DNA from 2 places in the Pseudomonas sp. GNP013 genome. Region 2 is predicted to be linked to the other one. Evidence: riboswitches for the same ligand, from Rfam matches in the RefSeq annotation. Region 2 holds a riboswitch; the other holds the start of a gene.
What was found. A riboswitch is a leader RNA that binds a small molecule or an ion and turns the genes downstream of it on or off. The one in region 2 is predicted to bind cobalamin.
Positions count from the first base shown of each region.

Region 1 (4,080 bases), 1.7 Mb from region 2:
CTACGCTGCCACCCAGAGTTTCTCGCCTGCGGCCGAAGACGTGCTTTTCCGTGCACTCGGCCTGGTTGGCACACCGTATCGCTGGGGCGGTAATACGCCGGATTCGGGGTTCGATTGCAGTGGCCTGATCGGGTTCGTCTATCGTGATGCCGCCGGCATTTCCCTGCCGCGTACCACCCGCGAACTGATCGTGATGCGCGCCCAGGACGTGAGTGAACAGAACCTGCAGACCGGTGATTTGCTGTTCTTCGCCACCGGCGGCGGTTCCCGCGTCAGCCATGCGGGCATCTACGTGGGTGAAGGTCGTTTCGTGCACGCGCCGCAAACCGGCGGCACAGTGAAGCTGGATACCCTGTCCAAGGCGTATTGGCAGAATGCGTACCTGAGCGCCAAGCGCGTATTGCCGGCCGAGCATCTGGCGCGCAACCCTTAACGCTGAAACCAGGATCCATATGTGGGAGGGGCTTGCTCCCGATGACGGTGCATCAGTCCAGGAATTCATTGACTGACCCACTGCTATCGGGGGCAAGCCCCTCTCACATTTTTTCGCGGCGTTTATTTAGCTGCTGAAACCCGCCACACCTTATTCCCCACATCATCAGCCACCAGCAGATCCCCCTGCTGATCGATCACCACGCCCACCGGCCGGCCCATGGCTTTCTCGTCCTTGTCGAGGAAGCCGGTCAGCACGTCCACCGGCTGCCCCTTGGGTTGCCCGCCTTCGAACGGCACGAAGATCACCTTGTAGCCACTGTGCGGCTTGCGGTTCCACGAGCCGTGCTGGCCGATGAACGCGCCGTTGCTGAATGGCGCCGGGAGTTTGCTGCCATCGGCAAAGGTCAGTCCCAGGGACGCGGTATGCGGGCCCACGGCGTAGTCCGGCGCAATGGCCTTGGCCACAAGCTCCGGGTTCTGCGGCGTCACGCGCACATCCACATGCTGACCGTAGTAACTGAACGGCCAGCCATAAAAGCCGCCATCCTTGACCGAAGTGATGTAATCCGGCACCAGGTCGCTGCCGATTTCGTCGCGCTCGTTGACTGCCGTCCACAGTTTGCCGCTTTGCGGTTCCCAGGCCATGCCGTTGGGGTTGCGCAGGCCCGAGGCGAAAATCCGGTGCTGGCCGGTGGCGCGGTCAACTTCCCAGATCGCTGCGCGGCCTTGTTCGGCTTCCAGGCCGTTTTCGCCGACGTTACTGTTGGAGCCGACGCTCACGTACAGCTTGCTGCCGTCCTTGCTCGCCACCACGTTTTTCGTCCAGTGGTGATTCAGCGGGCCACCGGGCAAGTCCACCACCGTGGCGCCCTGGGTTTTGATCGCGGTTTCACCAGGCTGATAGGCAAAGCGCAGCAGCTTGTCCGAGTCGGCCACGTAGAGGTCGTTGCCCACCAGGGTCATGCCGAATGGCGAGTTGAGATTTTCCAGGAACACCGTGCGTGTCTCGGCCACACCGTCATGGTCGGCATCGCGCAGCAGGGTGATGCGGTTCGGGCTCGGCACGCCAGCGCCAGCGCGGCCCATGACTTTTTCCATCACCCAGCCGCGAATACCCTTGGCATCATCCGGCTTGGGCGGCGCGTTGGTTTCGGCCACCAGCACGTCGCCATTGGGCAACACATACAGCCAGCGCGGGTGGTCCAGGCCTTCGGCGAACGCGGCCACCTGAGTACCGGCGGCGGCCGTCGGCTTGGCGCCTTCAGGCCAGCCGATGGCCGGTGCGATATTCACGGTGGGGATCAGCGTCTTGTTCGGCTGCGGCAATTTGGGCGACGGCCCGGTGCCATCCGAGACCTGCAACGTCGAGCTTTCACCGCAGGCGGCGAGGGTGCCGGCGAGCATGATGAGTAAGGCGAGTCTTGTTTTATGCATGATTTTCTCCTGAATGCCTGTAAGGGTAGAGGATTGCCTGCCCAGGATGGTTCAAGTGCCAGGCCAGCTTTAATTGACGCTCCCCCCCAACCCACTAACCTTCGCCGCTTGTTCCAGGTGCTCCGTGGCGCGTGCGTCGACAGAGTGAAACAGGGAAGCCGGTGAGTGAGCGCACTTGTACACAGTGCTGCCGCGATCCCGGCGCTGCCCCCGCAACGGTAAATGAGTCAAAACGGTGCTGTTTGCCACTGTATCGTGCGCGATATGGGAAGGCGCGCCGCCGGCCTGCCTGCGCTTGATACGTGCAGGCGCCGCTCATGAGTCCGGAGACCGGCCTTGAACATTCAACAGCATCACGGTGGGCGATGCTTGGCTGTCTGTATGCGCTTGTTTCCTGCCCGCCGTTTTTGTCCAGCCCCAACGGAGAGCTGCCATGACCGATTCCCCCGAACGCGACGAGCGCCATCTGGCGCGCATGCTGCGCAAAAAAGCCGTGATCGACGAGCGCATCGCCAACTCGCCGAATGAGTGCGGCCTGTTGCTGGTGCTCACCGGCAACGGTAAAGGCAAGAGCAGCTCGGCCTTCGGCATGCTGGCCCGCGCCATGGGCCATGGCATGCAGTGCGGTGTGGTGCAGTTCATCAAGGGGCGTTTCAGCACCGGCGAAGAGATGTTCTTCCGCCGCTTCCCCGAGCAGGTGCGCTTTCACGTGATGGGCGAAGGCTTCACCTGGGAAACCCAGGACCGCCAGCGCGACATCGCCGCCGCCGAGGCCGCCTGGGCGGTGTCCCGGGCGATGCTGCAAGACGCCTCCATTGGCCTGGTGGTGCTGGACGAACTGAACATCGCCCTCAAGCACGGCTACCTCAACCTCGATCAGGTCCTCAGCGACCTGCAGGCCCGCCCGCCGATGCAACACGTAGTGGTCACCGGCCGTGGCGCCAAGCCCGAGCTGATTGAAATGGGCGATACCGTCACCGAAATGGGCATGCTCAAGCACGCATTCCAGGCCGGCATCAAGGCTCAGAAGGGCGTCGAACTTTGAATCAGCCCCGTCATTGCCCGGCCGTACTGATCGCCGCACCGGCGTCCGGCCAGGGCAAAACCACTGTGACGGCTGCCCTGGCCCGCTTGCACCGCAACCTTGGGCGCAAGGTGCGCGTGTTCAAGTGCGGCCCGGACTTCCTCGACCCGATGATCCACGAGCGCGCCAGCGGTGCGCCGGTGTATCAGTTGGACATGTGGATGGTGGGCGAGCAGGAAAGTCGCCGCCTGCTGTGGGAAGCGGCGGGCGAGGCCGACCTTATTCTGATTGAAGGCGTCATGGGCCTGTTCGACGGCACGCCCTCCAGCGCCGACCTGGCGCGACATTTCGGCGTGCCGGTGCTCGGCGTGATCGACGGCACGGCCATGGCCCAGACCTTCGGCGCACTGGCCCTGGGCCTGGCGCGCTACCAGCCGGACCTGCCGTTCGCCGGCGTGCTGGCCAACCGGGTCGGTACCCTGCGCCATGCGCAACTGCTCGAAGGCAGCCTCACCGAGGGCCTGCGCTGGTACGGCGCGCTGTCCCGCGAGACCGGTATCGAACTGCCCAGCCGCCACCTGGGACTGGTGCAGGCCAGTGAACTCAATGACCTCGACGCGCGCCTGGACGCCGCCGCCCAGGCGCTGGGCAGCAGTTGCGAAGTGGCGGTGCCGCCGTCAGTGACCTTTGCCGTGCCTGAAGTGATCGAGGCCGAGCCGCTGCTCGCCGGCGTGCGCATTGCCATCGCTCGGGACGAAGCGTTTGCCTTCACCTATGGCGCCAGCCTGGACCTGTTGCGGGCGATGGGGGCCGAGCTGACGTTCTTTTCTCCGCTCCACGATAGCCAGCTGCCTGAGGCCGACAGCCTCTACCTGCCCGGTGGTTACCCGGAACTGCACCACCAGGCGCTGTCGCACAATACCTCGATGCTCGCGTCCATTCGCGCCCATCACGCGGCGAACAAACCCTTGCTCGCCGAGTGTGGCGGCATGTTGTACCTGCTCGACTCGCTCACCGACGTCGACGGCACCCGCGCCGAACTGGTGGGCCTGTTGCAGGGCGACGCGGTGATGCAGAAAAAACTGGCAGCGCTGGCGCTGCAGAGTGTCGAGCTGCCGGAGGGCACGTTGCGCGGGCACACCTATCACCATTCCTTGACCAGCACCGAGTGGCAGCCGATCGCCCGT
Region 1 is NZ_JBTGUT010000001.1:1,192,985-1,197,064, forward strand. It holds gene ACXX81_RS05455 (C40 family peptidase) at 1-433, shown strand, start outside; gene ACXX81_RS05460 (PQQ-dependent sugar dehydrogenase) at 556-1,869, opposite strand; cobalamin riboswitch at 1,968-2,222, shown strand; gene cobO (cob(I)yrinic acid a,c-diamide adenosyltransferase) at 2,303-2,914, shown strand; gene ACXX81_RS05470 (cobyrinic acid a,c-diamide synthase CobB) at 2,911-4,080, shown strand, end outside.
Region 1: linked by a shared signal. The riboswitch ahead of cobO (cob(I)yrinic acid a,c-diamide adenosyltransferase) and the one ahead of ACXX81_RS12260 (CbtB domain-containing protein) in region 2 are both predicted to bind cobalamin.

Region 2 (4,080 bases):
GAAGCTTACACCCGCTATCCAACTAATCAGATCAAATGTGGGAGGGGACTTGCTCGCCTCCCACCGTTTTGCCCGCGTTCCTTCAAGGGCGGTAGAGGTGAGCATGACCCGCGCGATACAGCGATGAATCACCAAAGCTGTCACTGGCCAGCACCCTGCCCACCACGATCAACGCCGTACGCCGAAAGCCCTTGGCCGCGACTTTTTCAGCAATATCACTGAGCGTGCCCACTGCCCAGTCCTGATCCGGCCACGTTGCCCGGTGCACCACGGCGATCGGGCAGTCGGCGCCATAGTGCGGCAGCAGTTGGGCAACGATCTTTTCCAGGTGATTGACCCCCAGATGAATCGCCATTGTGGTGCCATGGCGCGCCAAGCTGTCGAAGTCTTCGCCATCGGGCATGCGGGTTTTGTCGGCGTAGCGGGTCAGGATCACGCTCTGGGCGATATCCGGCAGGGTCAGTTCGGTTTCCAGCAGTGCGGCGCAGGCGGCTATCGCCGTGACGCCCGGGATGATCTGGAACGGAATGCCCAGCTCGCGCAAATGACGGATCTGTTCGCCAATCGCCCCGTACAGGCTCGGATCGCCGGAGTGCACGCGGGCCACATCCTGGCCGCTGGCGTGGGCGACCTTGATCAACGCGATGATCTGTTCCAGATGCAGTTCAGCGCTGTTGACCACCTGATGCGCCTGATGGCCCTCCAGTACCGCCGCCGGCACCAGCGAACCGGCGTAGATGATCACCGGACAGCTGCGGATCAGCCGCTGGCCTTTGACGGTGATCAATTCCGGGTCGCCGGGGCCTGCGCCGATAAAGTAAACGGTCATGGGAGTTCCTGTGGAAGGGGGCGAGCATGAAAAATGCTCATGATCGATCAGGGTGATTATCGAGGTTTCAGTCGGCGCAGGCCAACGCAAAGGTAGCCTTGGCGTTGTTTTTGCGGCGGATCAACAGGCGGGCAGGGGCGCCCGACAACTGTTCTGCCAGTGCGAGTGCGGCACTTTCAGCAATACCATGGCAACCGGTGTGGGCAAAGGCGACGGCTGACTTGTGGCTCAGGCGGTCCTCATAAACCGCCAGTTGCGCAGCGCTGAAACACTGCAATGGCAATTGCAGCCGCTGGGCCAGGGCGATCAGCCCCGGCTCATCCTGTTTGCGATCGATGCTGGCCAGCGCGGTGACACGCTGGCGCTCGATTCCCGCCTCGGCAAGGGCGCCGTCAAGCAGAGCCAGCAGGGTGTCAACATCACAACCGCGCTGACAACCCAGGCCCACCGCCAGAATCATGCCGAGTATTGACCGTCGCGGTTGCGTCGGAACAGCCAGGCGCTGATCAGGCCCAGGGCCAGCCAGAATGCGATGTTGGTCAATTGCGACGCGATCTTGAACTGCGCTTCGAGGGCCTCCGGGGCCAGCATTGCATGCACTTCGGGCTGCGGCGCGCCGATCACATGGGGCACCGCGAGGATCGCCACGCCGAGGACCTTAAGCAGCCAGTTGCGGCCAAACACAATCAGCGCAATACCGGCGGCCGTGGAGGCGGCGGTGCCGATCCACCAGGTTTGGCGCAGTGCCAGGTCGGCGGCGGCAGTGCCCGGCAATTCGGGCGGCAGGCCCAGGGTGGGCGCCAGCACAAAAGTCGCGTAACCGGCCAGGCCCCATAGCAAACCCTGGGCCGTGCGGGTTGGGGCGCGCAGGGTATAGAGACCCGCCAGCATCAGCGCGAAACCCACTGCCACCACCAAATTGCCGCCGGTGGTGGACAGCACGCGCTGCCAGCCATCCTCCGGCTCCCAGGCTTCGGCGTCGTGGCTATGGGCAGTGTGCTCATGCGTCACCTCGGTTGCAGCCGGCGCCTTCTCGAAGGTTTCGGCCTGCAGAATCAACGGGGCGACCCAGAAGCTTTGCAGCAGCGTCAGCAGCAGGGCGGCCAGCAGGCCGGTAAAGCCGGCGGTTTGCGCAATACGCTTGATCATGTCGGCAGGCCTCAGTGGCACGGGAACGCGGCGCTGTGGCGGGTATCGTGGGCCGCGTTGTGCACCGCCTCGATATGCGAGAACCCGGCAAAATACACCAGGCAGGCGCCGAGAACCGACGCGCCGATGGCGGCAGTGAGGCGTTGGCTCAGGGTGGCGGTGTGGCTGGCGGCGGGTGAGGTGCTGCTGATGATCGACATGGCGCGTCCCTATCAAGTGTCTGGGCGAAACGAGCGCATGAAAACCCCGCGAGCCGGGCACGCGAGGTTCGAACAGCGCCCGCCCACCGCGGGTTTGTTATCTGATTTTTCGGGCCGGTCTCCGGGCTTGCGAGGGACGCTGGGTCAAAAAGCATCACCTTCCCATGCCGGCTGGCACAGTGGATCTGACGCTTCACTCGCTTACCGTTGCGGGGGCAGCACCGGACTCGTCATACCCTGGCATTGCAGGCCATGACTCACCGGTTTCCCGTTTCACCCTGTGAAGGGCACCCGAAACAAGATGTACAGGAAAACACGAGCATGACCGGGGCGTCAATTGAAGCCGATTCTGATTAAGAATCGCGGCGTAAAAGGCGTAATGGCATTTTTACCAAGTAATATCTCCTATTATTTTGCGGGTCTGATGCACTTTTTTTCCGTGAGTGGATATCGGAAGGTAGGCGCGCTGAAGTTGATGTTATCCATTAAGTTGATAAGGCCTTTTTATGTCTGTTATATCGCGCGCCAGTTTAAATCCTCCGATTGTCAGTCAAGATATTATGAATTCGCACGTTGAAGCCGCCGGCCCGCACTACAAGGCACAGGATGCTCGCAACCCGCACTATCATGCGGTCTCCAGCAAGCCGTCCTGGTCCACCGGTCAAGCCGCCAGCCAAATAGATCGAAGGCAGCGCCGATGGCAGGACCGTAATAACGATAAAGTAGTGCGGGTGGGTTATACGTTTCGTGAAGTTGCACCAGAGGAAACTCGGTTTAATCAAACCCAGCAATCGCAGGCCCGTCTTTCAATGCGGTCCTGGGCAGATGTAGCGAATATCGAGTTCGAGGAAGACGCCGTTACGCCCGACGCCCTGTTACGTTTCGTCAATAGCGCGAGGCCAAGTGTCGCCGATGCCATGCGTTCCGGCAATTCTGGGCGAGTGCGCCTCAACTCCAGCCACTCGTTCAATCACGCGCCCACCGTAAATGGCTTTGGACGCCAAACGCTAACCCACGAAATCGGCCATTGGCTGGGCGCTGCCCACCCCGGAAACTATGAAGCGTTAAAGGGCCCGATCAAGTACGGCACGCATGCCATTTTCGCCGAGGACAGCCGGGCCTACTCGGTCATGAGCTATTTCGAAGCGAGCGATACAGGTCATGATCACAAGGGCGAGTACGCCTCGGCACCGTTGATGACCGACATTGCCTGGGCCCAAAAGGTCTACGGCGCCAATTACACGACCCGTAACACGGATACCACCTACGGCTTCAATTCCAATACCCGGCGAGACGATCTTTCACTGGTGTCCCCGTGGGACGGCGCCGTCTTTTGCGTCTGGGACGGCGGTGGTAACGATACGCTGGATTTCTCTCGCTATTACCAGAACCAGGTGATCAACCTGAACGCTGAAACCTTCTCCAATGTTGGTGGGAAGACGGGGAATGTCTCCATCGCCAGGGACGTTACCGTGGAGAACGCCATCGGCGGTTCCGGCAATGATGTGTTGATCGGCAACGCCGCCGACAACCGGCTCAAAGGCGGTGGCGGTGTCGATCGTCTGTACGGCGGCGCAGGCCGCGATACCTTCGTGTACGACACCGCCACCGATTCGACGTTACGCAGCCCTGACGTGTTGACGGACTTCGTCACCGGTCAGGACAAAATCGATATTTCTGGATTGCTGCGCAAGCATGGCCTCCACGACCTCACCTTCGTCAACCGGCTTTCCGGCCGACCCGGGGAGGCGGGGCTGGGCTACAATCCGCAAAATAACGAGTCGTGGCTGGTGCTTGACCTGACAGGCAACGGCGAAATTGATTTCTACCTTGAAGGCCAGGGGCGCATAGCGCTCGCCGACATCGTGATGAATGTGCCCATCAAACACCGCTATGTGTAGA
Region 2 is NZ_JBTGUT010000001.1:2,846,117-2,850,196, reverse strand. It holds gene cobM (precorrin-4 C(11)-methyltransferase) at 83-829, opposite strand; gene ACXX81_RS12270 (cobalamin biosynthesis protein) at 897-1,289, opposite strand; gene ACXX81_RS12265 (CbtA family protein) at 1,286-1,978, opposite strand; gene ACXX81_RS12260 (CbtB domain-containing protein) at 1,990-2,178, opposite strand; cobalamin riboswitch at 2,274-2,488, opposite strand; gene ACXX81_RS12255 (M10 family metallopeptidase C-terminal domain-containing protein) at 2,739-4,079, shown strand.